Regions from separate parts of the Pseudomonas sp. Pdm06 genome, predicted to be linked through region 2. Evidence: predicted binding sites of a transcription regulator. Region 2 holds the regulator's gene; each other region holds the start of a gene.
What was found. Region 2 encodes sigma-54, which starts transcription at its own class of promoters, with help from an activator protein. Its sites were predicted from a motif close to ANTGGCATNNANNTTGCTNT; they were not measured.
Positions count from the first base shown of each region.

Region 1: a site for sigma-54 is predicted at 3,825-3,844, ahead of glnA (type I glutamate--ammonia ligase). Genes of this name have one in related genera too.
Region 3: a site for sigma-54 is predicted at 3,076-3,095, ahead of glnK (P-II family nitrogen regulator). Genes of this name have one in related genera too.
Region 4: a site for sigma-54 is predicted at 2,576-2,595, ahead of IB266_RS15415 (circularly permuted type 2 ATP-grasp protein). Genes of this name have one in related genera too.

Region 1 covers NZ_JACVAH010000011.1:204,364-211,545, reverse strand. The annotation lists gene typA (translational GTPase TypA) at 197-2,017, opposite strand; gene thiI (tRNA uracil 4-sulfurtransferase ThiI) at 2,156-3,610, opposite strand; gene glnA (type I glutamate--ammonia ligase) at 3,939-5,345, shown strand; gene IB266_RS19005 (chorismate mutase) at 5,467-6,036, shown strand; gene IB266_RS19000 (DUF4124 domain-containing protein) at 6,226-6,744, shown strand; gene IB266_RS18995 (DUF4124 domain-containing protein) at 6,741-7,182, shown strand, end outside.
Region 2 covers NZ_JACVAH010000007.1:64,054-71,235, forward strand. The annotation lists gene rapZ (RNase adapter RapZ) at 1-146, opposite strand, end outside; gene ptsN (PTS IIA-like nitrogen regulatory protein PtsN) at 149-613, opposite strand; gene hpf (ribosome hibernation-promoting factor, HPF/YfiA family) at 626-934, opposite strand; gene IB266_RS13295 (RNA polymerase factor sigma-54) at 1,011-2,504, opposite strand; gene lptB (LPS export ABC transporter ATP-binding protein) at 2,669-3,394, opposite strand; gene lptA (lipopolysaccharide transport periplasmic protein LptA) at 3,394-3,939, opposite strand; gene lptC (LPS export ABC transporter periplasmic protein LptC) at 3,926-4,495, opposite strand; gene IB266_RS13315 (KdsC family phosphatase) at 4,503-5,027, opposite strand; gene IB266_RS13320 (KpsF/GutQ family sugar-phosphate isomerase) at 5,028-6,002, opposite strand; gene IB266_RS13325 (ATP-binding cassette domain-containing protein) at 6,276-7,085, shown strand; gene mlaE (lipid asymmetry maintenance ABC transporter permease subunit MlaE) at 7,085-7,182, shown strand, end outside.
Region 3 covers NZ_JACVAH010000015.1:74,105-81,286, forward strand. The annotation lists gene IB266_RS22660 (cytochrome c) at 1-414, opposite strand, end outside; gene IB266_RS22665 (methyl-accepting chemotaxis protein) at 927-2,567, shown strand; gene IB266_RS22670 (accessory factor UbiK family protein) at 2,621-2,881, opposite strand; gene glnK (P-II family nitrogen regulator) at 3,297-3,635, shown strand; gene IB266_RS22680 (ammonium transporter) at 3,669-5,003, shown strand; gene IB266_RS22685 (secondary thiamine-phosphate synthase enzyme YjbQ) at 5,216-5,641, shown strand; gene sutA (transcriptional regulator SutA) at 5,744-6,067, shown strand; gene IB266_RS22695 (HAD family hydrolase) at 6,721-7,182, opposite strand, start outside.
Region 4 covers NZ_JACVAH010000008.1:210,723-217,904, reverse strand. The annotation lists gene IB266_RS15425 (transglutaminase family protein) at 1-178, opposite strand, end outside; gene IB266_RS15420 (alpha-E domain-containing protein) at 175-1,125, opposite strand; gene IB266_RS15415 (circularly permuted type 2 ATP-grasp protein) at 1,135-2,544, opposite strand; gene IB266_RS15410 (ribonuclease E inhibitor RraB) at 2,930-3,271, opposite strand; gene IB266_RS15405 (hypothetical protein) at 3,473-3,709, opposite strand; gene IB266_RS15400 (START domain-containing protein) at 3,850-4,458, opposite strand; gene IB266_RS15395 (YkgJ family cysteine cluster protein) at 4,512-4,766, opposite strand; gene IB266_RS15390 (translation initiation factor 2) at 4,916-5,395, opposite strand; gene IB266_RS15385 (PLP-dependent aminotransferase family protein) at 5,481-6,923, opposite strand; gene IB266_RS15380 (OmpA family protein) at 7,124-7,182, opposite strand, start outside.

The DNA of each region.
Region 1 (7,182 bases), on a different contig from region 2:
GACGCCATCGCGAGCAAGCTCGCTCCCACAGGGGATTCCTGTCGGACACAACATCTGTACCCACTGCAAATCCACTGTGGGAGCGAGCTTGCTCGCGATAGGGCCCTGACAGGCGCTACATCACTTCCAGGCATAAAAAACGCCCCTGATCTCACAATCAGGGGCGTTTTTTTTCAGCCGCTAACTAAGTCGAAACTCAGTTGCCGCTTTTCTTGGCAGCGCGGGTACGCTCGCTTTCGCCAAGGATTTTCTTACGCAGGCGAATCGACTTAGGCGTCACTTCGCACAATTCGTCTTCCTGTACGAACTCCAGCGCTTGCTCCAGGGTGAACTTGACCGGCGGAACCAGGGCGATGGTTTCGTCCTTGCCCGAAGCACGCATGTTGTCGAGCTTCTTGCCTTTGGTCGGGTTCACGCCCAGGTCGTTGTCGCGGCTGTTCAGGCCGACGATTTGACCTTCGTAGATATCCTGGCCGTGCTCGACGAACAGCTTGCCGCGCGCTTGCAGGGTTTCCAGCGAGTAGGTCAGGGCCTTGCCGGTCGCAACCGATACCAGCACGCCGTTCTGACGGCCGGACATGTCGCCGGACTTCATCACGTCGTAACGATCGAAGATCGAGGTCAGGATGCCGCCACCGGAGGTCAGGGTCAGGAACTCGTTACGGAAACCGATCAGGCCACGGGCCGGGATGTTGTACTCAAGGCGCACACGGCCCTTGCCATCCGGAACCATGTTGGTCAGGTCGCCTTTACGCAGGCCCATTTGCTCCATGATCGCGCCCTGGGATTCTTCCGGCAGGTCGATGGTCACGTTTTCGTACGGTTCGTGCTTGACGCCATCAACCATGCGGATGATCACTTCAGGACGACCCACGCCCATTTCGAAGCCTTCGCGACGCATGGTTTCGATCAGTACCGAGAGGTGCAGCTCACCACGGCCGGACACTTTGAACTTGTCGGCCGAGTCGCCTTCTTCAACGCGCAGGGCAACGTTGTAGAGCAGCTCTTTGTCCAGGCGTTCCTTGATGTTACGGCTGGTCACGAACTTGCCTTCTTTACCGCAGAATGGCGAGTCGTTGACCTGGAAGGTCATGGAAACGGTTGGCTCGTCGACGGTCAACGGCTTCATCGCTTCGACGTTCAGTGGGTCGCACAGGGTGTCGGAGATGAACAGTTGCTCGAAGCCGCTGATGCAGACGATGTCGCCGGCCGCAGCTTCTTCAACGTCGATGCGGTGCAGGCCGTGGTGACCCATCAGCTTGAGGATACGACCGTTGCGCTTCTTGCCGTCGGCGTCGATGGCAACCACCGGGGTGTTCGGCTTGATGCGACCACGGGCGATACGGCCAACACCGATCACACCCAGGAAGCTGTTGTAGTCCAGTGCCGAGATCTGCATCTGGAACGGACCGTCACGGTCGACTTTCGGCGCTGGTACGTCGTCGACGATCGACTGGTACAGCGGGGTCATGTCTTCAGCCATGGCAGTGTGGTCCAGACCGGCAATGCCGTTCAGGGCCGAGGCGTAGACGACTTTGAAGTCCAGCTGTTCTTCGGTGGCACCCAGGTTGTCGAACAGGTCGAAGATCTGGTCCAGAACCCAGTCCGGACGCGCGCCTGGACGGTCAACCTTGTTGATGACCACGATCGGACGCAGGCCGGCTTCGAACGCCTTCTTGGTCACGAAACGGGTTTGCGGCATAGGGCCGTCTTGAGCGTCAACCAGCAGCAGCACGGAGTCGACCATCGACATCACGCGCTCTACTTCACCACCGAAGTCGGCGTGGCCCGGGGTGTCCACGATGTTGATGTGGTAGCCGTTCCAGTTGATGGCGGTGTTTTTCGCCAGGATGGTAATACCGCGCTCTTTTTCCTGGTCGTTGGAGTCCATCACGCGCTCGTCGTTGAGCTCGTTGCGCTCCAGGGTGCCGGATTGACGCAAGAGTTTGTCTACCAGGGTGGTCTTACCATGGTCAACGTGAGCAATGATGGCGATGTTGCGTAGATTTTCGATCACTTGTGTATCTCGATCAGAGGATTCGGTGTGCTGACAGGTCGTGGCAGCGATTTACGTTGAGTCCGACAAAGCCGTTACAGCCTGTCGGCGGCGTCGGGGGGCCGGTGACGCAGGCCACAGGCAAACAGCCCCGGGCACTTAGCTCGGTCGATAAACGCGCACATTGGCATGCCCCTCACTGAGCAAATGGTGGGCATGCAGGCGACTCATCACGCCTTTGTCGCAATACAGCAGGTACTGGCGAGTAGGGTCCAGTTCCTTGAAACGCGCGTTCACGGCATAGAACGGCATCGTTTTTACCTCGATGCCGGCGACACTCAGCGGGTCGTCTTCAGCGTCATCCGGGTGGCGGATGTCGATGATGATCTGACCGGCCAGCGCTTCGCCGACTTCTTCAATCTTGATGTCCTGGCCCAATTCGTCGATGACGCGATCGATCGGCACCAGCCTGGCGTTTTCGAGCGCTCGCTCGAGTACCGCCATGTCGAATTCTTTCTCTTCGTGCTCCACCCGCCCGCGCTTGGCCGCCGTCTTCGGATTGACCGAGATGACGCCGCAGTATTCCGGCATGTGCCGGGCAAACTCGGCGGTGCCGATTTCGTTGGCCTGGTCGATGATGTCCTGCTTGTGGCTGGCGATCAGTGGACGCAAGACCAGCTTCTCGGTCACGCAGTCGATCACCGACAGGTTCGGCAACGTCTGGCTCGACACCTGGGAGATCGCCTCGCCGGTCACCAGCGCATCGATTTGCAGGCGGTCGGCAATTCGTGAAGCGGCGCGCAACATCATACGCTTCAAAATGACGCCCATATGACTGTTATCGACTTTGCCGAGAATCTCGCCCAGGACTTCCTCGAACGGCACACTCACAAATAACACGCGTTGAGAGCTGCCGTACTTCTTCCAGATGAAGTGCGCCACTTCCATCACGCCCAATTCATGGGCACGCCCGCCGAGGTTGAAGAAGCAGAAATGGCTCATCAACCCGCGACGCATGATCTGGTAGGCGGCCACCGTGGAGTCGAAGCCACCGGACATCAGCACCAGGGTCTGCTCCAGCGAACCCAGCGGATAACCGCCGATGCTGTTGTGCTGGCTGTGGATCACGAACAACCGCTGGTCGCGAATTTCGATGCGCACTTCGATTTCCGGGTCTTTCAACGAAATACCGGCCGCGCTGCATTGCCGGCGCAACTGGCTGCCGACGAACTTCTCCACATCCATCGAGCTGAACGCGTGCTTGCCGGCACGCTTGCAACGCACCGAAAAGATCTTGCCGGCCAGTGCGTCACCATAATGAAGCATGCACTTGGCAAGGATGTCGTCGAAATCCCCCAGCGGGTATTCATCGACTTGCAAAAAATGCGCGATGCCCGGCATGCAACTCAGGCGCTCGGTCATTTCCTTCAGGAGCTTGGGTTCGCTGACACGGGTTTCCAGTTCGAGGTTGTCCCACACGCCATTCACCACCACGGCCGGATCCAGGTCTCGGAGCACGGCACGGATGTTCTTGGCCAACTGGCGGATGAAACGCATCCGTACCGGGCGGCTCTTGATGGTGATCTCGGGGAAGACTTTTACGATTAGTTTCATGAAAACAGCGCGCGAACGGCCAGCCGAAAAAGGGGGGCGCGGATTATAGCGGAAATTGCTCAAGGTTTAACCAGTTAATGTGCAGATGGTTTTACGCGCACCAAAACAGGTCATTATCGATTGGCGACGCCACATTGCAGTGCGTTATTGTCGGACAATCTTTGATTTACGCCTTTAAAAGCGTGTATTTGGTGCAAAAAACCCATGCTGGGGCACTGGCATGCAATTTGCTCCCTTGTGAGGCAGGTTGCCTTGGCAGAGTATTCGCGCCGGCATCACCCATATCTAAGGGCACTCCACTACCCGCCCGAAGCCACCCGGAGGACATATGTCGAAGTCGGTTCAACTCATCAAAGATCATGACGTCAAGTGGATTGATCTGCGCTTCACTGACACCAAAGGTACTCAACATCACGTGACCATGCCGGCCCGTGATGCGCTGGACGACGAATTCTTTGAAATCGGGAAAATGTTCGACGGCTCCTCCATCTCTGGCTGGAAAGGCATCGAAGCCTCCGACATGATCCTGATGCCGGACGACGAAACCGCCGTCCTGGACCCGTTCACCGAAGAGCCGACCCTGATCCTGGTCTGCGACATCATCGAACCTTCGACCATGCAAGGCTATGACCGCGACCCACGCGCCATCGCCCACCGCGCCGAGGAATACCTGAAGTCCACCGGTATCGGCGACACCGCCTTCTTCGGTCCTGAGCCTGAGTTCTTCATCTTCGACTCGGTCAAGTTCAAGTCCGACATCTCCGGCTCCATGTTCAAGATCTTCTCCGAACAAGGCTCGTGGATGTCCGACCAGGACGTGGAAGGCGGTAACAAAGGTCACCGTCCAGGCATCAAAGGCGGTTACTTCCCGGTTCCACCGTTCGACTTCGACCACGAAATCCGTACCTCCATGTGCAACGCACTGGAAGAAATGGGCCAGACCGTCGAAGTTCACCACCACGAAGTGGCGACTGCCGGCCAGAACGAAATCGGCGTGAAATTCAACACGCTGGTCAAGAAGGCTGACGAAGTACAGACCCTCAAGTACTGCGTACACAACGTTGCTGACGCTTACGGCCGCACCGCGACCTTCATGCCGAAGCCTCTGTACGGCGACAACGGTTCGGGCATGCACGTTCACATGTCGATCTCCAAGGACGGCAAGAACACCTTCGCAGGCGAAGGCTATGCCGGTCTGTCGGACACTGCCCTGTACTTCATCGGCGGTATCATCAAGCACGGTAAGGCCCTGAACGGCTTCACCAACCCGTCGACCAACTCCTACAAGCGTCTGGTACCAGGCTTCGAAGCCCCGGTCATGCTGGCCTACTCGGCTCGCAACCGTTCCGCCTCGATCCGTATTCCTTACGTGAACAGCCCTAAAGCCCGCCGTATCGAAGCACGCTTCCCGGATCCGGCTGCCAACCCGTACCTGGCCTTCGCTGCACTGATGATGGCCGGCCTGGACGGTATCCAGAACAAGATCCACCCTGGCGATGCCGCTGACAAAAACCTGTATGACCTGCCGCCTGAAGAGGCCAAGGAAATCCCACAGGTGTGTGGCAGCTTGAAAGAAGCCCTGGAAGAGCTGGACAAGGGCCGTGCATTCCTGACCAAAGGCGGCGTATTCAGCGATGACTTCATCGACGCTTACATCGCACTGAAAAGCGAAGAAGAAATCAAGGTTCGCACCTTCGTACACCCACTGGAATATGAGCTGTACTACAGCTGCTGATCCGGTAGCGCCGCCACGCACGGCGTGAAATAAAGAAAGGCCTCCCTCGGGAGGCCTTTTTTATGGGCGCAGGTTACGTGCATGATGCCCCGTAGCCCCCCCATAGAAGACGAGACTGCCCATGACTTTGCGCTTCAAGCTCTGCCTTGCCCTGTCTGCCGCGCTGCTGGCCTCCACCGCCGCAGCCGCCTCGACCTCGACTCCCGCCCCCGAGGCCCTGACCCCGTTGCTTAACGCCATTGGCGAACGCCTGGCCATCGCCGATCAAGTGGCGCTGAGTAAATGGGACAGTGGCAAACCCGTAGAGGACCGTCAGCGCGAGCGTGAAGTCATCGCCGCCGCCGTTGCCCAGGCACCGGCCTACAAACTGAGCAGCGAAACCGTGGAAGCGTTTTTTGCCGCCCAGATAGAAGCCAACAAAATGGTGCAGTACATCAACTTGTCCGACTGGGCCCTGGACGGCAAGGCCCCGGACCTCCCGCGTCCGGACCTGGTGGGGCAGATCCGCCCGCAGCTCGACCGCCTGCAGAAACGCCTGTTGCAACAACTGGCCGACTTTGCCCCCTACCGCACCGACCCGCAGTGCCCGCAATGGCTGGCCCGTGCCACCCACCACAACAAGCAGCACCCGGTGCACCGGCTCGCCCTGATCCGAGCAACCGCAGAGCTGTGTATCTCCACAAAAGCCTAAGCCCCCCCTGTGGGAGCGAGCTTGCTCGCGATGAGGCCAGCACATTCAACACCTCAGTGCCTGACACTCCGCCATCGCGAGCAAGCTCGCTCCCACAAGGTAGGTCATGGCCCAACACACAACAACTTGGGCCAACCCTCCCCCCTGACCTATGCTGCAACCCAACACTTCTAGTTTTCGGTCGATTTTATGGGGCGCGGTTTTTCAATCATCCTGTTGTCGCTGCTGGCACTGCCCGCCGCCGCGCAGATCTACAAGTACATCGACGCCGAGGGCAATACCGCCTACAGCAACCAGCCGCCCCAAGGCGTCCCGGCCCAGACGGTGGAGTTGCCACCGCTCAACAGCATCGAACGCCAGTCTCCGGCCAGCCCGGGCACACCGACGCCCCCCATCAACAGCGAAAAGCAGGGCGATGCCTACGAAACCCTGGAACTGACCGACATCCCCACCGACGAGGCCCTGCGCGCCAACAACGGCACCTTCACCGTTGGCGTACACGCTCAACCGCGCCTGCGCAGCCCGCATCTGTTCCGGTTGCTGCTGGACGGGCAGCCCTACGGCCAAGCGAGCAACGTGCCGCGCCTGCAATTGGTGAATATCGACCGGGGCGAACACAGCCTGGCGGTTCAAGTCATCGACGGCGACAACCTCGTGCAGCAAAGCGAAACCGTCACCTTCACCGTGCAACGGGTGCACCAGCCATGATCCGCTGGCTGCTCGCGCTGGGCCTGGTGCTGACGGCGATGCCCGGCGTGGCGCAGGTCTACACCTACATTGATGCCCAGGGCAATCGCGTGTTCACCGATCAGCCGCGCCCTGGCAACGCAAAGAAAGTCCAACTGCCACCCGGCAACCGGATGCCGGCGCCGCCCACGGGTACAGCCTCGGCGCCCGCGACCGAAGCCAGGCCCGAACCGTTGTTTCATTACGAAATGCTCAGGCTGTTGATTCCCGAGCCGGACGCGACGATACGCAGCACCGCAGGCGAATTGATCGTCAGTGTCACCAGCGAACCGAGCCTGAGAAAAGGCCACCGCTACCGCCTGTTGCTCGACGGCAAACCAACGGGCGCGCCGGGACCGAGCCCGGTATTCGCCTTGAGCGACATCGATCGAGGCACCCATCACCTGGCGGTCGAAATCC
Region 2 (7,182 bases):
TCGGTGTGGATCAGGGCGCGCTCGGCCAGTTCCGGCAGCAGGCCGGCGGGGAGGTTGTCGATGCAATAGTAGCCGCTGTCCTCAAGCACGTTGAGGGCCGTGCTTTTACCGGAGCCGGAGCGGCCACTGACGATGATCATGCGCATGTTTAATGACCGTTCTGCTCGTCCAGGACCACCTGGTACAGAGCTTCGTTACTCGGCGCGCTGCGCAGTTTTTCGCGCACTTCCTTGCGGTCCAGCATGCTGGCGATCTGGCGCAGCAGCTCGAGGTGCGCATCGGTCGCCGCTTCCGGAACCAGCAATACGAACAGCAGGTCGACCGGGGCGCCGTCGATGGCGTCGAAATCTATGGGGGCTTCAAGGTGCAACAGTGCGCTGATGGGCGCGGTACAACCCTTGAGGCGGCAATGGGGAATGGCGATGCCGTTGCCAAAACCGGTGGAACCGAGTTTTTCACGGGCAACCAGCGCCTCGAAGACGTCCTGCATTCCCAGATCCGGTACCTCGCGGTGGATCAGGTTGGCAGTTTGTTCGAGGGCTTTCTTTTTACTGCCGCCCGGCGCGTTCACTAGGGAACGGCCGGGGGTCAGGATGGTTTCTAGTCGGATCATGGATTGGGGGGGTTAACGACCGGTCGCGCCCTGGAGGAGGCTCTGGGTCTTTTCCTTATGCTTTTTGAGTTGGCGATCCAGCTTGTCGGTCAGCAGGTCAATCGCGGCATACATGTCTGTGTGCTCTGCGTTGGCGACCACTTCTCCGCCGGGGATATGCAGCGTGGCTTCGATTTTCTGCAGCAGCTTCTCGACGTTCATCGTGACTTGCACGTTGGTGATCTTGTCGAAATGCCTCTCCAACCGGTCGAGTTTTTCGCCGATGTAGGTGCGCAGGGGTTCGGTCACTTCCAGTTGGTGTCCACTGATGTTGACTTGCATACAGCTTCTCCTTCGTTGCCAGTGCATAAAGCGGCAGGCAGAAATGCCTGCCACTGGAACGCTGTGGCGTGGCCTGTTACATCAACCGCTTGCGTTCGCTCGAAGGCGCGATCCCGAGGGATTCGCGGTATTTGGCGACGGTACGGCGGGCCACCTGAATGCCTTGTGCCTCCAGTAAACCAGCGATCTTGCTGTCACTCAACGGCTTTTTCTGATTTTCCGCGGCCACCAGTTTTTTGATGATCGCGCGGATGGCCGTGGACGAGCATTCGCCGCCTTCGGAGGTACTGACATGGCTGGAGAAAAAGTATTTCAATTCATAGATGCCCCGGGGGGTATGCATGAATTTCTGGGTGGTCACCCGGGAAATCGTCGACTCGTGCATGCCCACTGCCTCGGCAATGTCATGCAGGACCAACGGTTTCATCGCCTCATCGCCGTACTCCAGGAAGCCGCGCTGATGCTCGACGATCTGGGTGGCCACTTTCATCAGGGTTTCGTTGCGGCTCTGCAGGCTCTTGATGAACCAGCGGGCCTCCTGCAACTGGTTGCGCATGAAGGTGTTGTCGGCGCTGGTGTCGGCGCGCTTGACGAAGCCGGCGTACTGGGCGTTGACCCGCAGCTTGGGCACCGACTCCTGGTTGAGCTCCACCAGCCAGCGATCGTTGTGCTTGCGCACGATCACATCGGGGACCACGTACTCAGGTTCAGTGGATTCGATCTGCGAGCCGGGGCGCGGGTTGAGGCTCTGTACCAGCTCGATGACCTGGCGCAGCTCATCTTCCTTGAGCTTCATGCGCCGCATCAACTGGCTGTAGTCGCGACCGCCCAGCAGGTCGATGTAATCGGTGACCAATCGCTTGGCTTCGGCCAGCCATGGCGTCTTGGCAGACAACTGGCGCAGTTGCAGCAGCAGGCACTCGCCCAGGTTGCGGGCGCCGATGCCGGCCGGTTCGAATTGCTGGATGCGATGGAGGACGGCTTCGATCTCGTCCAGCTCGATGTCGAGTTCGGGGTCGAAGGCTTCGAGGATCTCTTCGAGGGTCTCGTCCAGGTAGCCCTGGTTGTTGATGCAGTCGATCAGGGTGACCGCGATCAAGCGATCGGTGTCGGACATCGGCGCCAGGTTCAGTTGCCACAGCAGGTGGCTTTGCAGGCTTTCGCCGGCCGAGGTGCGGGTGGTGAAGTCCCACTCGTCGTCATCGCTGCTGGGCAGGTTGCTGGCGCTGGTCTGGTAGACGTCTTCCCAGGCCGTGTCCACGGGCAGCTCGTTGGGGATGCGCTCGTTCCATTCGCCATCCTCGAGGTTATCCACCGTCGGGGCGGTTTCCTGGTAGGACGGTTCCGGGATCTCGGTATTGGTCTTCTGCTCGACGTTGTCGGCCAGCGGGTCGGTGTTATCGAAGTCGTCGCCTTCTTCCTGGCGTTCGAGCATCGGATTGGACTCCAGGGCCTCCTGGATTTCCTGTTGCAGGTCCAGGGTCGACAATTGGAGCAGGCGGATGGCCTGTTGCAGCTGCGGTGTCATCGTCAGCTGCTGGCCCATTCTCAAGACTAGCGATGGTTTCATGGCAGGGGCTTAACACCTTATTCGCCGGCGCACATGCGCCATCCACTACAGGGCGCCGGAGCGCCAAACTTAAGCAAATTATATGCCTGAAACCGAAGTGTTTGCCTAGAGCGTCGCCATAATAAAATTAAACGACGCCCGGGCAATTCGCCAGACACGTGTGCTTACAGGCGGAACTCATGGCCCAGGTACACTTCCTTGACCAGGTCGTTGGCCAGGATCGCGGCGGAGTCACCTTCGGCGATCAATTGGCCGTCATTGACAATGTAGGCGGTTTCGCAGATATCCAGGGTCTCGCGCACGTTGTGGTCGGTGATCAGCACGCCGATGCCCTTGGCCTTGAGGTGATGGATGATCTGCTTGATGTCGCCCACCGAGATCGGGTCCACGCCGGCGAACGGTTCGTCGAGCAGGATGAACTTCGGTGCGGTGGCCAGGGCGCGGGCAATTTCCACACGGCGCCGTTCGCCACCCGACAGGCTCATGCCCAGGTTGTCGCGAATGTGGTTGATGTGGAATTCCTGCAGCAGGCTTTCCAGCTCCTGGCGACGGCCGGCCTTGTCGAGCTCCTTACGGGTCTCGAGGATCGCCATGATGTTGTCGGCAACCGACAGTTTGCGGAAGATCGACGCTTCTTGCGGCAAATAGCCGATGCCGGCCTTCGCCCGGCCATGCATCGGCTGGTGGCTGACATCCAGGTCGTCGATCAGTACGCGACCCTGATCGGCCTGGACCAGGCCGACGATCATATAGAAGCAGGTGGTCTTGCCCGCGCCATTGGGGCCGAGCAGGCCGACGATCTGGCCGCTGTCGATGGACAGGCTGACATCACGCACGACTTGCCGGCTCTTGTAGCTCTTGGCCAAGTGCTGAGCTTTCAGAGTTGCCATTACTGGGCCTTTTGCTCGGTTTTCTTTTTAGGCTGGATCACCATATCGATCCGCGGACGCTGCTCGGTCACCTTGCTGCCGGTGGCACGGCCGGCGCTGGCCAGTTTCTTGACGGTGTCGTAGACGATTTTCTCGCCCTGGGTGACGTTGTTGTCCTTGTCGACGACCTTGGCACGGTCGATCAGGACCACGCGATCCTGGGAGGCGTGGTATTGGATGGTGACCCCGTAGCCCTGTACCGGCTTGGTGTCGCCCGCGGTTTGCATCTGCTCGAAATAGGCCAGGTTGCCCACCGAGGTCACTACATCGATATCGCCGGCCGGGGTACGGGTGATGGTCACGGTGTTGCCGGTGACCTTCATCGAACCCTGGGTGATGATCACATCACCTTTATAGGTGGCGACGCCATTCTTGTCGTCGAGTTGGGCGTCGTCGGCCTGGATGCGGATAGGCTGGTCGCGGTCGTTGGGAAGAGCCCAGGCGCTCGCGCTTCCCAGTGCTGCGCCCAGACTGAGCAAAATAGGGAGGGTTTTAGCGAGCTTCATACTGTCCTCTTACGTTCGATAGCAGGTGTATCCTGCTTTCCTTCAAATACGCTTTCATTCCCGTGCCGGTCGATACACCCCCGGCGCCGTCGATTCTAACGGGTTGCTCGGTCTGCGCATATTCTTGCTGTGGGAACACGGTCATGCGTGTGCTGGTGATGATGGTCGTGCGGTTTTTCTCGTCGGTTCGGGCGACGCGTACCGAGTCGATCAGCTCCACTTCGGTGCCGCCGGAATTGACTTCGGCGTGCTCGCTCTGCACGTGCCACGGGAATTCGGTGCCGCGGAACATGTTCAGGTCCGGCTTGGTGACCAGCGTAATGTCAGTGGCCTTTACGTGGTCAACCTTGTCGGACGTCATCTCATATTGCACTTTGCCGTCGGGCAGGTACTGCAGGGTATGGGTGTTGGTCGCGTACCAGTCGATCCGTTCCTCGACCTGGGCCGCAGGCTGGTCGAGAAACCGTTCCGGGCTGATGTTCCAATAGCCCACCGCGGCGAAAATCGCTGCGATACAGGCAAACACCACAATGGTGCGAATCTTTTTGCTCAGCATAAATGGCTCACAGGTACGCGGCGTTGGCCGCTTCGAGGCGGCCCTGGGCGCGCAGGATCAGTTCACAGAATTCGCGGGCAGCACCTTCGCCGCCTCGCGCCGTGGTGATGCCGTGGGCATGCTCGCGCACGAAGCTGGCCGCGTTGGCGACCGCCATGCCCAGGCCGACCCGGCGAATCACCGGCAGGTCTGGCAGGTCGTCACCGAGGTAGGCCACCTGTTCATAGCTTAGGTTGAGTTGACCCAGAAGCTCGTCCAGCACCACCAGTTTGTCTTCGCGCCCCTGGTAAAGGTGCGGGATGCCGAGGTTCTTCGCACGCCGTTCGACCACCGGGGTCTTGCGGCCGCTGATGATAGCCGTCTGTACGCCGGCGGCCATCAACATCTTGATGCCTTGGCCGTCGAGGGTGTTGAAGGTCTTGAATTCGCTGCCGTCTTCGAGGAAGTACAGGCGGCCGTCGGTCAGCACGCCGTCCACATCGAACACGGCCAGCTTGATGGCTTTGCCACGTTGCAACAGGTCTGTGTTCATTTACATGACTCCCGCACGCAGCAGATCGTGCATGTTCAGGGCGCCCACCGGCCGGTCTTCGTCATCGACGACCACCAGGGCGCTGATCTTGTGGTCTTCCATGATTTTCAGGGCCTCGGCGGCGAGCATCTCGGCGCGGGCGGTCTTGCCGTGGGGGGTCATGACTTGCTCGATGGTCGCGCTGTGGATGTCGATGGTGCGGTCCAGGGTGCGGCGCAGGTCGCCGTCGGTGAAGATCCCGGCGAGCTTGCCGTCGGCTTCGAGAATAACCGTCATGCCCAGGCCCTTGCGGGTCATCTCCATGAGTGCGTCCTTGAGCAGCGTGCTGCGCACGACCTGTGGCAGTTCCTGGCCGGCGTGCATCACGTTTTCGACTTTCAGCAGCAGGCGACGGCCGAGGGCGCCACCGGGATGGGAAAAGGCGAAGTCTTCCGCGGTGAAGCCCCGGGCTTCCAGCAGCGCCACGGCCAGGGCGTCGCCCATGACCAGGGCCGCGGTGGTGGAGGAGGTTGGCGCCAGGTTCAATGGGCAGGCCTCGTGCTCGACATGCACATTGAGGTTCACTTCGGCGGCCTTGGCCAGCGGCGAGTCGGGGTTGCCGGTCACGCTGATCAACTGGATGCCCAGGCGCTTGATCAGCGGCAGCAGGGTGATGATCTCGTTGGTGGAGCCGGAGTTGGACAGGGCCAGGATGATGTCGTCCCGGGTGATCATGCCCATGTCCCCATGGCTGGCTTCGGCCGGATGGACGAAAAAGGCCGTGGTGCCGGTGCTGGCGAGGGTGGCGGCGATCTTGTTGCCGATGTGCCCGGACTTGCCCATGCCGACCACGACGACGCGGCCCTTGCTGGCCAGAATCATCTCGCAGGCGCGTACGAAATCAGCGTCGATATGGGGCAGCAAGCCTTGCACGGCTTCGAGCTCGAGGCGGATGGTACGTTGTGCCGATTGAATCAGGTCGCTGGATTGGCTCATGTCTGAAATCGTATAGCCCGATGAAAAGGCGGCGATTATAGCGGTAATGAACAATTCCCTCACGTAAGTTCGTCATGCTTTGTTCAAGGGGCCGCAACGTTTGACATAAAATGTGGCTTTTACCTTAAGCCAGGCTTAACGGGCGGGGCGTTGGCCTTGGGCGCTTGGCTGTTGCAGTGATATAGTTCGCCGCCGGTTCGCGTGCCCGGCGGTACCGGCGCTTGTCGGCTGCCCAGGGCATTCGAATGTGAGGCTGCATCGCAAGGAGTTTAGATGAGTGCCGACAACGCCTACGCGGTCGAGCTGAAGGGACTGTCCTTCAAGCGAGGGACGCGCAGCATTTTCAATGACATCGATATTCGCATACCACGGGGCAAGGTCACCGGCATCATGGGGCCCTCCGGGTGTGGCAAGACCACGCTGCTGCGGCTGATGGGCGCGCAGCTGCGTCCCAGCGCCGGCGAAGTCTGGGTCAATGGCCAGAATCTTCCCCAATTGTCTCGCAGCGACCTGTTCGATGCGCGCAAGCACATGGGCGTGCTGTTCCAGAGCGGCGCGCTGTTCACCGACCTCGATGTGTTCGAGAACGTGGCGTTTCCGCTGCGGGTCCATACCGACCTGCCGGAAGAGATGATCCGCGACATCGTCCTGCTCAAGTTGCAGGCCGTCGGGCTGCGTGGCGCCATCGACCTGATGCCGGACGAGCTGTCCGGCGGCATGAAGCGGCGGGTCGCGCTGGCGCGGGCGATTGCCCTCGATCCGAAGATCCTCATGTACGACGAACCCTTCGTCGGCCAGGACCCGATCGCCATGGGTGTGCTCGTACGCCTGATCCGCCTGCTCAACGATGCGCTGGGCATCACCAGTATCGTGGTCTCCCACGACCTGGCCGAAACCGCCAGCATTGCCGACTACATCTATGTGGTCGGCGATGGCCAGGTGCTGGGGCAGGGCACACCGCAGGAACTGGCGGATTCGGACAACCCGCGTATTCGCCAATTCATGAAGGGTGATCCGGACGGGCCGGTGGCGTTCCATTTTCCGGCCACGGATTACCGTACCGATCTGCTGGGGAAGCGCTGATGCGCAAGAAATCACTGTTGGAAAGAATTCGTCTGTTCGGTCGCTCCGGCATCGATGTGGTGGCGGTGCTGGGTCGTTCCTCGTTGTTCCTGATGCA
Region 3 (7,182 bases), on a different contig from region 2:
GGTCTTGGGGCTGGGCGTATCCACCGGCGCGACTTCATCCATGAAGTACTGGTACAGGGCGGCGACGTCGCTGTCGGTCATCTTTGCGTAGGAGGTGTAGGGCATCGCTGGGTACAGGTGGGTGCCGTCCGGGGTTACACCGTCGCGCACGGCGCGGGCGAAGTCTGCCTGCGTGTACTGGCCGATGCCGGCGCTCCTGGAAGGGGTGATGTTGGTCGAGTAGAGGGTGCCCATCGGCGAGTTGAGTGGGTAACCGCCGGCAAAGGGCTTGCCACCGACGGTGCTATGGCAGGCCACGCAATCGGCGGCCACCGCCAGCCGCTTGCCGGGCGAAGCGCTGGTGTCGAGTGTCTCGCCGTGGGTCGCCAGGCTGACCGTCATCAGGACCAGGCCGCCCGCGAGCATATTCATCATGGACTTCACCTTGCCCACGCCGGGCAATGGCTGATCCCTCCTCTGCGGATACATGTGTCACTCCTCATGGATTTCGACGCGTGGCCTTTGGCTCGGCTCGTTAAATTTTCATAGTTGTACGATGTCTTGCGTTGCGATAAAGATTTCACATGATGTAACATTTTGCAACGATTATGGCTAAGAGCTACTATCTGTTTGTTTTTATTGAACGGCTCTAGTACGGGCTTTTCAGAAATTGATGAGCAAAATCATCGTCAGCGAGACGGGCAAGAAAGAAAGGAAAATGCTTCATCCGGATTGAGGGTGAACAGAGGGGTGTGGCTTACATTTTCGTGATGTTGTACGACGTCGTGACGAGAAAACCATCAAGCGGCACGCCAACGATGCCCGGTCGGCAGACGAACCCGAGCGGCGATGGAATCAGGACACAGGCCCTTAACCTGGCGTTACGCGGGGCAGGGAAATGCACACATGACCGGGCTGCTGGACCAGCATCCCATGAGGATCCACCGATGAACTGGCTCAACGACGCAAAACTATCGACCAAATTGATCACCTCGTTTTTCCTCTGCGCCCTGATAACGCTCGCCGTGGGCATGCTTGGCGTCAGTGGGGTTTCCGCGCTGTCGACGCGTTTGCAGGGAGTGTTCAACAACAACCTGGTCTCGGTCGCCAATACGTCGCAGACCAAGACCAAGGCGGTCGGCCAGACGCGCGACATGTACCGGCTGTATGTCGCTACCGCCGGCAATGCTCCGCAGAGCATGAAGGATGAGTTTCTCGCTTCGATGAAAGCCAATCAGTTGGCCAGCGAAAAGGCTTTCGCCGATTACCGCAAAGGCAATCTGGCTGAAGACGAGCGCATCGCCGGCGATCAGATGGCCCGCGATTGGCCGGTCTACCAGGCCATTGTGCAGCAGTACGTGGCGATGATGGCGGCTGGCGACCTGGAAAACGGCCGCACCCTGTTGCTCGGTGACTTGCAGAAGACTTATCGCAAGGTGATGGACCAGTTGACCATCATGATCGACTCCAATGACCGTCAGATCAGCGAAGACGCCAAGGCCGCCACGCAGCAGGAGGTGACGGCCAAGACCGTGTTGTACAGCGGCATCGTCGTGGCGTTTATCGCTGCGCTGCTGTTGGGCATGTTTATCAGTCGCCTGATCAGTCGACCGATTGCCGTGGCGGTCGATTGCGCACAACGCATCGCCCAGGGCGACCTCACTCAGCACATCACCAGCAACAGTCGCGACGAGGCCGGCCAGTTGCTCAAGGCCCTGGGTGACATGCAGACGAGTTTGAAGACCACCATCCAGCAGATTGCCAGCGCTTCGGACCAATTGGCTTCCGCCGCCGAGGAGCTGACGGCGGTCACCGATGATGGCAGTCGTGCCTTGATCCGACAGAATGATGAAATCCAGCAGGCTGCCACGGCCGTGACCGAGATGACTTCCGCGGTCGAGGAAGTGGCCCGCAACGCGGTCTCCACTTCACAGGCTTCGCAATCGACCAGCTCACAAGCCAGCGAAGGGCGTGATCAGGCCCGTAGCGCGGTGCAGGCGATCAATACGGCAACCCAGGAAATCACCGCGTCCACCGGGCTGGTCAGGGATCTTGCCGTGCAGGTGCGCGATATTGGCAAGGTGCTGGATGTGATCCGCGGGATCGCTGAACAGACCAACCTGTTGGCGCTCAACGCGGCCATCGAGGCGGCACGCGCCGGGGAGCAGGGCCGCGGTTTTGCCGTGGTGGCCGATGAGGTTCGCGCCCTGGCGGCCCGCACCCAGGCGTCAACCGGTGAAATCGAGAGCATGATCCACGCGGTACAGGACCGTGCCGACAGTGCGGTTGATGCGATGGGCAAGAGCCAGGCGCTGGTGACCGAGACCCAGGGCCTGGCCCGGGCCACTGGCGAGGCGCTGGAGCAGATCGCCGACGGCATCTCGCAGATCAATGACCGTAACCTGGTGATTGCCACGGCGTCCGAGGAGCAGGCCCATGTGGCCCGCGAGGTCGATCGCAACCTGGTGAATATCCAGGATCTCTCGACCCAGACTGCGGCCGGGGCGAACCAGACCAATGCTTCGAGCCAGGAGCTGTCCAACCTGGCCCTGTCATTCAATAGCCTGGTTGGCCGTTTCCGTCTCTGACCCTTCAGGTTGAATACGCCTGGGTTACCGGGCGTATGTCGCAGGCGCGCGGCTTATTCCTGGGCTGGAGCCAATCGCGCTTCCAGCTCAGCGACCTTGGCCTCCAAACTCTCGAGCCGCGCTCGGGTCCGGGCCAGCACGACCATCTGGCTGTCGAATTCTTCCCGGCTTACCAGGTCCAGCTTGCTGAAGCCGCTTTGCAGCAGGGCCTTGAACTGGCTTTCGATTTCGCTTTTGGGCAGCGGCGTGTCGCCACTCAAGATACGGGAGGCGTGGCCGCTCAGGGCGTCGAGGAGGTCTTTGGGCGCAAGCATGTGCAGGTGTCCTGGAAACGATGGCGGGCAGTGTACCACGCAGTGTCTATAGTCAATTCGTCAGCCAGGGATGCACGCTTTTCGCGCATGGAGCCGGGCGGCGCTGCACTGTTGTTGTGCGTATCGCTGCGGTTCGTGGTGCGGTGCACGTCGAGCCGGTGGCCAAGGGGCTGAAATCAGAGGGTTTGGGTGCAGATGGCAAGGTTTCTGCTTAGAGGCTGATGACCCATGCACTGATGCAGTCGCTGTGACGAATGCAGTGCAGCAGGCGGAACGGGGAGTTTCGTCAGGATCGGTTAACTGGCACCTGTCGGGCAACTTGGGCCGACGACGCGTTACAAAGCCAGGCACTGCGCTTAGACTTGAGTCGGGTTTGTTTTCCTGGGGCAAGTCCACCAATTCGGGAGAAAGTTTCATGAAGCTAGTCACTGCCATCATCAAGCCGTTCAAGTTGGACGACGTGCGCGAGTCGTTGTCCGAGATCGGCGTGCAGGGCATTACCGTTACTGAGGTCAAAGGCTTCGGTCGGCAGAAGGGCCACACCGAGCTGTATCGCGGCGCGGAGTACGTGGTCGATTTCCTGCCCAAGGTGAAGATCGATGTCGCCATTGACGACAAGGATCTGGACCGGGTGATCGAGGCAATCACCAAGGCCGCCAACACCGGCAAGATCGGTGACGGGAAGATCTTTGTGGTCAATCTGGAACAGGCTATCCGCATCCGTACCGGCGAAACCGATACCGACGCTATCTAAGCCGCCAAACCCAACGCCCCAGGAGAAAACAATATGACTCTGCGTAAATTCGCAGGGCTAGGAGCCCTGTTGTCCTTCGCAATGCCTGGCCTGGCCATGGCAGAAGAAGCGGCAGCCCCTGTCCTGAACTCCGGCGACACCGCCTGGATGCTCACGGCCACGATTCTTGTACTGTTCATGACCATCCCCGGATTGGCGCTGTTCTACGGCGGCATGGTCCGTTCGAAGAACATTCTTTCCGTGATGATGCAGTGCTTTGCCATTACCGGTCTGATCAGCATCCTGTGGGTCATCTATGGCTACAGCATCGCGTTCGACACCACCGGCATGGAGCAGGGCGTCGTCAACTTCAACTCCTTCATTGGCGGTTTCGGCAAAGCGTTCCTGGCAGGTGTCACGCCAGCCAGCCTGACCGGCCCGGCGGCGCTGTTCCCTGAAGCGGTGTTCATCACCTTCCAGATGACGTTCGCCATCATTACCCCGGCCCTGATCGTCGGTGCATTTGCCGAGCGGATGAAGTTCTCCGCCATGCTGATCTTCATGGGCGTGTGGTTCACCCTGGTGTATGCACCGATTGCGCACATGGTCTGGTCCGGCAATGGCGGCCTGATGTGGGATTGGGGCGTGCTGGACTTCGCTGGCGGCACCGTGGTGCACATCAACGCTGGTATCGCCGGCCTGGTGGCGTGCCTGGTATTGGGCAAGCGCAAAGGCTTCCCGACCACGCCAATGGCGCCGCATAACCTGGGTTACACTCTGATGGGCGCGGCCATGCTGTGGGTCGGCTGGTTCGGCTTCAACGCCGGTTCCGCTGTCGCCGCCAACGGCACTGCCGGCATGGCGATGCTGGTGACCCAGATCGCTACCGCTGCGGCGGCACTGGGCTGGATGTTTGCCGAGTGGATCACCCACGGCAAGCCAAGCGCGCTGGGCATTGCCTCGGGCGTGGTGGCCGGCCTGGTTGCAATCACCCCGGCTGCCGGCACCGTGGGCCCGATGGGCGCCCTGGTCATCGGCCTGGCGGCGGGCGTGGTGTGCTTCTTCTGCGCCACCACCCTCAAGCGCAAGCTCGGTTATGACGACTCCCTGGATGCCTTCGGCGTGCATGGCATCGGCGGTATTCTCGGCGCGATCCTGACCGGTGTGTTCGCCGCACCGGCCTTGGGTGGCTTCGGCACCGTGACCGATATCGGCGCGCAAGTGTGGATTCAATTCAAGGGCGTGGGTTTCACGGTGGTCTACACCGCGATCGTCACCTTCATCATCCTCAAGGTCCTGGACGCTGTCATGGGTCTGCGTGTCACCGAGGAAGAAGAAGCTGTGGGCCTGGATCTGGCCCAGCACAACGAGCGTGGCTACAACCTGTAAGCACACGCAACAAAAAATGCCCGGTTCGCCGGGCATTTTTTTGTCTGGAGTTTGTCATTGCTCACAAGGTACGGCGGTTTTTCCGACGCCTTTTGTTGTGGATGCGACATGGGTTTTTATACCGCCAAAGGCTTACACCGAAGCAAGAATATTAGGGCCTTTGTTTTTTCCCAGAGCGCGCTAGAATGCGCGCCGAACGTGCGGAGATCTGTATGTGGCAACAGACGCTGATAACCCTGCGGGCAAGGCCCCGGGGCTTTCATCTGGTGACGGACGAGTTGCTGGCCGGCCTGCCTGACCTCCAGGCGTGTCGTGTCGGTCTGTTGCATCTGTGGCTGCAGCATACCTCGGCCTCGTTGACCATCAACGAGAACGCCGATCCGGCGGTACGTCGAGACTTCGAACGATTTTTCAATCGGCTGATCCCACAAGGAACAGCCGGCTATGAGCACAACGACGAAGGCTTGGACGACCTCCCGGCGCACTTCAAGGCCAGTGTGCTCGGTTGCCAGCTCAGCCTGCCGGTTACGGCGGGACGGCTGGCATTGGGAACCTGGCAAGGTGTTTATCTGGGCGAGCACCGTGATCACGGCGGTGCTCGTAAAGTCCTCGCCACCTTGTACGGTGAAGGGGCATAACCGCTGATTGCCAGCGGATGTTGAATTTTTTCTGGCAGCCTTCGAACAGATGGCGAAGCTGGGCTATAACTAATCTGCTTTTCGCAAGTCATGAGGTAGAACATGAGCGACGATGATCTGGAAAACGACGACCTCGAAGTAGGCGACGAAGACGAGACCGAAGAAGGCCTTGAAGTGGCGGCTGAAGACGTTGCCGAAGACGATGGCGCCGACGTTCCGGCACCTACCGCCAAGGGCAAGGCCAAGGCCGCGGTGTCGGTCGACGAGTTGCCGAGCGTAGAGGCCAAGAACAAGGAGCGTGATGCGCTCGCCAAGGCCATGGAGGAGTTCCTGGCCAGGGGCGGTAAGGTGCAGGAAGTGGAAGCCAACGTGGTCGCTGATCCACCCAAGAAGCCTGACAACAAGTACGGCAGCCGCCCTATCTGAGTATCGGCTTCTTGCTTGCTGAAAAAGCCCGCCGTCGCTGCGGGCTTTTTCATGGGCGCAACTCTACTCCGGGCCAGGCGCAGTCCCTGTGGGAGCGAGCTTGCTCGCGATAGCGGTGGGTCTGTTGGCATTGATGTTGGATGTGCCGCCGTCATCGCGAGCAAGCTCGCTCCCACAGGTTTTTTTGGTGGGCGGGGAGCTGCGGGACACAGCCGCTCCAGGGTGGGAGCGAGCTTGCTCGCGATAGCGGTGGGTCTGTTGGCATTGATGTGGATGTGCCGTCGTCATCGCGAGCAAGCTCGCTCCCACAGGTTTCTTTGCCGGGCGGGGAACTGCGGGACACAGCCGCTCCAGGGTAGGAGCGAGCTTGCTCGCGATAGCGGTGGGTCTGTTGGCATTGATGTTGGATGTGCCGTCGTCATCGCGAGCAAGCTCGCTCCCACAGGTTTCTTTGCCGGGCGGGGAACTGCGGGACACAGCCGCTCCAGGGTGGGAGCGAGCTTGCTCGCGATAGCGGTGGGTCTGTTGGCATTGATGTTGGATGTGCCGCCGCCTTCGCGAGCAAGCTCGCTCCCACAGGTTTCTTTGTCGGGCGGGGAGCTGCGGGACATAGCCGCTCCCACAGAGGGGCTTTGGCGGCTGTGAGGCAGGGTTCAGGGTTGGCTATGCCAACCCGCCAACAGCCCCGGCAGTTCGGTCAGGCTGCGAATTTCCGCGTCCGGCGCATGGTCGGCATTCCAGGGCTTGCCTGCCGGGTTGAACCACACCGCGCGCAGGCCGGCCTGTTGGGCGCCGGCGATGTCGTCGCCCGGGTGATCGCCAACGTGCACAGCGGTCTGTGCCGTGGCGCCGCCGCGCTGCAGGGCTTCGTGGAACAATCGGGCGTCAGGCTTGGCGATGCCGATGTCTTCGGCGCACAAGGCGAACTTGAAGTAGTCCGCCAGCCCCAGGCGTCGCACGTCGGCGTTGCCATTGGTGACTACGCCGAGGGCGAAATGATTGGCCAGGATTTCCAGGGTGGGCTGCACCTCGGGAAAAATCTCCAACTGATGACGGGCGTGCAGGAACGTCTCGAAGGCCTGGTCCGCCAGTTCAGAGGCGTGCCACTGGTCGTA
Region 4 (7,182 bases), on a different contig from region 2:
CATGCAGGATGTTGCCAAACGGATCCAGTTGCGCCCGCACCGGCCGAGGCAAATCAAGCTGCCAGCTCAGCACATGCTGGCGTTCGCTGTCGTGGGGCGTCAGGCGCAGGTACTGGATGCTGGCGCGAACCTGATCTTCATAGTGGTAGGCCGTTTCGTGGCTGATCGAGAGTCTCATATGACCTCCAGGTAGGAACTGTGAATGGCGTTGCCCAGTTCACGGACCAGTGGGATGAATTCGGTGAGCCAGGCATGCAGGCCCCCGTCGAGGATTTCGTTGATGCCGGTGTAGCGCAGGCGTGCGTCCATTTCCGCCGCCAGCCGTTGCGCCTGCCGACCGTTGGTGCCCGGCAGGCTCGCGAGGATCTGGTCGATTTCTTCGGTACAGGCACGCAGCGAGCGCGGCACGTCGGCGCGCAACAGCAGCAACTCAGCCACATGACGAGCGCCCGGGGCCTCACGGTAGATCTCGGTGTAGGCCTCGAAGGACGACAAGGCCCGCAACAAGGCGCTCCATTGGTAGTAGGCGTGGGCCGTGCCGTCGCTGACTGCGTCGGCCTGGTCGCCGGCCATTTCGTAGCGGGCATCGAGCAAGCGCAGGGTGTTGTCGGCCCTTTCGATAAAGGTCCCCAGGCGAATGAACCGGAACGCGTCGTTACGCATGATGGTGCCGTAGGTCGCGCCACGAAACAGATGCGAGCGCTCCTTGATCCACTCGCAGAACCGGCTCATGCCGTAGCGATTCAAGCCTTGCTCGCCGATACCGCGAATTTCCAGCCAGGTGGCGTTGATGTTTTCCCACATGTCGGCGGTGATTCGGCCACGTACCGCATGGGCACTGGCTCGCGCGGAACCGAGACAGCTGTAGATGCTGGCCGGGTTGGCCGCTTCCAGGGCAAAAAAATGCAGCAGGCGCTCGGCGTGCAGATCGCCGTGTCGCTCCCGGTAATCGTCCAGCGTGCCAGTGATCAGCAATGGCATGGCCAGTTCGTGCAGGCCGTCGCCACGCCCATCCTGGGGCATCAGTGACAACGAATAACTGACGTCGAGCATCCGCGCGAGGTTTTCCGCCCGCTCCAGGTAGCGCGACATCCAGTACAGGTCCGAGGCGGTTCTACTCAGCATGGCAGCTCCTCAATCCTCGACCACCCAAGTGTCCTTGGTACCGCCACCCTGGGATGAGTTCACCACCAGGGAGCCTTCGCGCAGCGCCACTCGTGTCAGCCCGCCAGGGACCACGCGGGTCTCACGGCCGGCCAGCACAAACGGGCGCAAGTCGATATGACGCGGGGCGATGCCGTTTTCGACAAAGGTCGGGCACGTCGAGAGCGACAGCGTCGGCTGGGCGATGTAGGCGTGCGGCTTGGCCTTGATCCGCTCGCGAAAGGCATCGATTTGCGCCGTCGTCGCGGCCGGCCCCACCAGCATTCCATACCCGCCGGAGCCCTGGGTTTCCTTGACCACCAGGTCGGGAAGATTCGCCAGTACATGGGAAAGCTCTGCAGGATTACGGCACTGCCAGGTGGGAACGTTCTTCAGGATCGGCTCTTCGTCCAGGTAAAAACGGATCATGTCGGTGACAAACGGATACACCGACTTGTCGTCCGCCACCCCCGTGCCGATGGCATTGGCCAGCACCACGTTGCCGGAACGGTAGGAGGACAACAGCCCCGGTACGCCGAGCATCGAATCCGGATTGAAGGCCAGTGGATCGAGGAACGCGTCGTCGAGTCGACGGTAGATCACATCCACCGCCTTCGGCCCGTCGGTGGTGCGCATGAACACTTTGTCATCTCGTACGAACAGGTCAGCGCCTTCCACCAACTCCACGCCCATCTCCCGGGCCAGGAATGCGTGCTCGAAGAATGCACTGTTGAAACGCCCCGGCGTCAGTACCACGACGCTGGGGTCGTCCAGCGGACTGGAGCTTTTCAGGGTGTCGAGCAGCAGATTCGGATAATGATCGATGGGGGCGATGCGCTGGGCGGCGAACAGCTCGGGAAACAGGCGCATCATCATCTTGCGGTCTTCGAGCATGTAGCTGACGCCGCTGGGCGTACGCAGATTGTCTTCGAGCACGTAATAGGTGCCGTCACCGTCGCGTACCAGGTCGACACCGCAAATGTGCGCGTAGATGTCACGGTGCAGATCGAGCCCTTGCATCGCCAGTTGGTATTGCTCGTTGGCCAGCACCTGTTCGGCGGGGATGATGCCGGCCCGGATGATCCGCTGTTCGTGGTAGAGGTCGGCCAGGAACATGTTCAGCGCCTTGACCCGTTGGATGCAGCCACGTTCGACCACCCGCCATTCGCTGGCCGGGATGCTGCGCGGGATCGTGTCGAACGGGATCAGGCGCTCGGTCCCCTGCTCGTCCCCGTAGAGCGTGAACGTAATGCCGGCACGGTGAAACAACAGGTCGGCTTCGCGCCTGCGCTGCGCCAGAAGCTCGTCAGGCGTGTCGGCCAGCCAGCGGGCAAACGCCTGGTAGTGCGGGCGGACCTGGCCGTCGGCATCGTACATTTCATCAAAACCGCTGCGGATCATGCCGTGCTCCTTGTCACCCTGGCAGCAAGGCTTCGCAAGCCCCGTGCCATCGGCATAAACGCTTTATGATCAAAGGGTTGGAATCTCCACCGAGAGGCCGCGCACTTTTATAGTGCGGCAAATGCCCCCAACCCGCTGCCCCCGCTTCATTGCGACGCAGGGGCGTCGCTCTCCTGAGCATAGCCATGGAAAAACGAAGCGGCCTGGTCTGGATACAGTTAGGTACAAAACCTGGGGGGAGTGATTGCGGTGGGTCAGCTTGCATCGAGGTTGGATGTGTCGATGCCATCGCGAGCAAGCTCGCTCCCACAGGATTCCTGGGAAGTCAGACATGAAAACGGCCGACACAAAGGTCAGCCGTTGCTGTGGTTGCGGTGAGTGACTGTCAGGCCTGCAGGCGCCGGATCTCTTGCTTGACGCCCCAACCCTCGATAACCCCCCCCAAGGGTTCGACAACTGCCTCGAAGTCTTGCTCGAAGTCGCCAATATCATCGTAAGTGGCGTACATCACCCGGCTCAGTTCCAATGACCAAGCCCCGTCGTCCCGTGCACTGATCTGCGCGTTCAACGATTCGCCCCGAAAATGACCTGCCGCCCTGCGCGCCCGCTCCTCGTCCGGGAAAATGGCGTAGAACTCAATGGGATGGAATCGGGAAAAATCGAAACCGCCTTCTTTCATGCGGCGCAATACGCTGGTGCTGATGTCTTCTTGATAGGCTGTGCTCATGAAACGTCCTCCTAAAACCGATGGATAGACTTTCCGTCTTCCCGTGCGTGAAGCCTTCAGGCTGCAAGCGATACGGCATCAAATGGCCGTCGGGACACAAGCATGTAGCTGACAAGACCGGACCTTGGCGATCCTTTCGCTGATCTCAATTGCAGAGTAGCCGCAAGTGGTGGCCACTGCCAAGCGAGACCAGCCACCGTTTCATGAAATCGGTGTAATGCTGAGAATTTCGATACTGTTTTGGGACTTGAGGTTCTTGACTGTCGGATCTTCGGTGCGGTCAACCAGATCGTTGAGGTCCAATTGGCTGAGCACGGGTAGCAGCCTTTCGCGGATCAGTTGGGCGGCCTGCTCCATGGTGGGTTTGTGGTCATAGTCGAACTGCTCGACGGTGGTTTCACCGTGATCGTCAATGAAAGTGATTTCCCACTTTTGCATCAGTGTCTCCTTGATCAATTCAGGGCAGGGCTTACCTTCATCTCGACATTGAGGGGCGGACAATCGTTCCGCTGGGTACTTGGACGGCACACATGAAAAGACCGCCTCGGGGGCGGTCTCCTTTGTGCAGCCTTGGCCGATCACTTTTCGGCGCGTTCCTTCAGGGCCTTGAGGGTGTTGAACGGCGCATCCACCACGAACTTGTTCGCCAGCCAGGACGGCACGTCACCACCCGGTTCGGTGTGGACCTGATAAACGACTTCAATCTGGTCCGCGCCCTTTGGCGTGAATTTCCAGAAGCCATCGACCTGGGCCACCCGTACGAAACCTTGCTCCTCAGGCTGGTATGTCGGCACGCCCTTGAGCTTGCGGGTCAGGCTGCCGTCGGCCCCCTCCTCGGTGGTGACTTCCAGCACCGAGTCCCGGGGCGTCACCGGCCATGGCGTGTTGAATTGGGTATAAGTCCAGCTCTTGTCGCCTTCGTGCTTGAGCAGTTTCTGGCTCTTGCACTCATGAATCCAGGCGCAGGCGCCGGGAACGTCTTCCTGCAGGGCCCGCAGCTTGGCCATGGTGGTTTTCATCACCGTCACGCCGCGATAGGCCTTGTACTTGGAGCCCGCCACTTCACTGAGGGAAACCTTGATACCTTCCTTCTCCTTGGCAACCTGCCAGTCTTCTGCCTGAGCGGTGGCCGTCGCCAGCAACACGGTCAACCCACACAACACAGCCATACGATGCAGCGAACCCATAGTTTTTTCCTTATTGTCCAAGTTCGTTCATTTCGGATCTGTTCATTGACCCATTACGCTGCCGTGACTTGCTCCCACCAACCGATCAAGCGGATGGCCTCTTCACGGCTGCCGCCGCACACCTCGATGTCGGCTTCGAACGCCGAGCACACCGCCGGACGCTCCGGCTGGCCGAAGATCCGGCACAGGTTATCGACCGACAGTTGCACACAACGTTCTCCCGCCGGTTTGCCTTGGGGCATGCCAGGGATAGGTGAGCTGATGGAAGGGGCGATGCAACAGGCGCCACAGCCTTCACGGCACTTCATGACGACAACATCCTCGCGGCGGGTAATGATGAGTAACAGAAGACAGAGTAACGGCTAAAACACCCGTTTTAAATTACCGTCCGCGTGTTTTTTTACCGTTGGCCAAGTGACCGAACGGTCAGCGACGAGCTGCATGCCCTATGGAAGGCTTACTGCTTGAATTCGAAATCCAGCGCTGCGCCTTCCACCTCGTTGCGCTCCTGATTGCGCAGCGGCAGTTGCATTTCATTGCTCAACAACCGGCCATTGAGTTGAAACGGTCCGGGTTTCGCTCCGAACATTGACGGCAAGAGCGGTTCGCGCTTGAGCGGCGCAACCTTACCCGGCGGCTGCAACTGCTCGACCATGTCATGGGGCAGGCTCAGGTCCAGCTTGGCCGGCGGCAATGGAGTCTTGGCGACCTCGTGGGCGGATTTGCTCTTGGAAGCAATGGGCGCACGCTTTTTTTTCTTCGCCGCAGTCGCCTTTTTAGCGGAAGGCTTCTTGGCCACTGCGGTTTTTTTCGGCGTATTCTTCGTGGCACTGACGGCAGGTTTTTCCTGCGCCGGAGCCGCCACGACGACGCCTCCCATTTGGAAGACACTGAACAGGCCGATCAAAACCCAGGCAACAGGAACATTGGCTTTCATAGACACAACGGCACTGACGGCAGAAAACCCCATGCTCGCCTGATAATGAGGCGCTGACAAGCACATCAAGCTAAGCCGCTGATTTCTATAGAAACCCGTTGGCCGTTTCTTGGCACAATTGAGTCGCCAACAACCCCAGCGTCATCAAGGCCCGCTCTGCCTCACGGTTCCAGGGGGTACCGCAGTTCAAGCGAATGCAGTGGTTGAACTGCTCGGTGTTACTGAAAATCAGCCCTGGCGCGATACTGATGCCTTGTTGCAATGCCCGCACGTGCAACTCCTGGGTATTGACCCGTCCCGGCAGGCTGACCCACAGGATGAAACCGCCGTTGGGACGGCTCATTTGCGTGCCTTCGGGGAAGTACTGTTGCACCGCCAGCTGAAAGGCGCTGAGGTTCTTGCGGTACTCCTGGCGGATGTAGCGCAGGTGCCGGTCATAGCCGCCGTTTTCCAGGTAGGCTGCAATGCCCATCTGCGTAACGCTGCACGCCGAGTGAGTGCTGAAGGTCTGGAGCCGCTGGATTTCCTGCTGGAATTTCCCAGCGATCATCCAACCGATGCGCACACCCGGCGACAACGTCTTGGAAAAACTCGAACAGTAGATGACCCGGTCCAGCCGATCGTAGGCCTTGAGGGCCTTGGTGCGCCCCTGCTCGAACATCAGCTCGCCATAGATATCGTCCTCGACAACCTGGATGTCGAAGTCCGACGCCAGGCGCAGCAGTTGCTTTTGCCGCTCTTCAGGCATGGTGCCGCCGAGGGGATTGCTCAGGCGCGTGGTCAGTACCAGCGCCTTGATCGACCACTGGTTGGCCGCCAACTGCAAGGCCTCCAGGCTCATGCCGGTGACCGGATCACTGGGGATCTCGATAACCTTGAGGCCCAACAGATCCGCCAGTTGCAGCAAGCCGTAATAGGTCGGCGACTCGGCGGCGATCAGGTCCCCCGGTCGCGTCAGCACCCGCAAGGACATCTGCAGCGCATCGACGCAACCGTGGGTGATCACCACCTCGGAAGGGTCTACCACGACACCGGCGTCGCGCATGCGAATCGCCACTTGGCGCCGCAACGGCTCGAAGCCCGGGCTGAACATGTAGCTGAACGCCCGTGGGCTGTGGAAACGCGTGACCTTGGCCAACTGCTGATGCAGGGCCCGGACAGGCAGGTAGTCGACACTTGGCACCGCCGCACCCAGGGGGAACACCCCTTCACGGCGCGACTCGACCAAGACCTGCTGGATGATGCTGCTGCGCGTCACCAGCCCCGGGCGCTCTACCCGGGCAATGTCCGGCGTCGGTGCCGTCAGGGCCGGTGTCTGGTGCACGTAGTAGCCCGATTGCGGCCGTGCGCGAATCAGCCCCTGGTCTTCAAGGTTCGCGTAGGCCTGCAACACCGTGGCGTGGCTGACGTTGAGCTGCGAGCTCATCTTGCGCACCGAAGGCACGCGTTCACCGGGCTGATACACACCGCGCCGGATGTCTTCAGCCAGTTGTTGAGCAATACGTTGATAGAGCAGGAGGTTGGTCATGACGCAGCACTCGATTTCACGGGCATTTTATTCTTGTCGGAAACGATACCGGAACAGTTTAGAAGTGTACTGGGACAGTTGCCAGATTACTCGACAGTACAGTGGAGTGACAGCTCTAACTGTACTCATCGCGCATCGATTGCAGGGCCAAAAAAACCCGGCGCCTTTTACAGGGGCCGGGTTTTCCAGTGACGCAACCCTTAGCGGGCGGCGCCGAGCTGGCCTTTTTCGTCGGAGAACACAATTTCAACGCGACGGT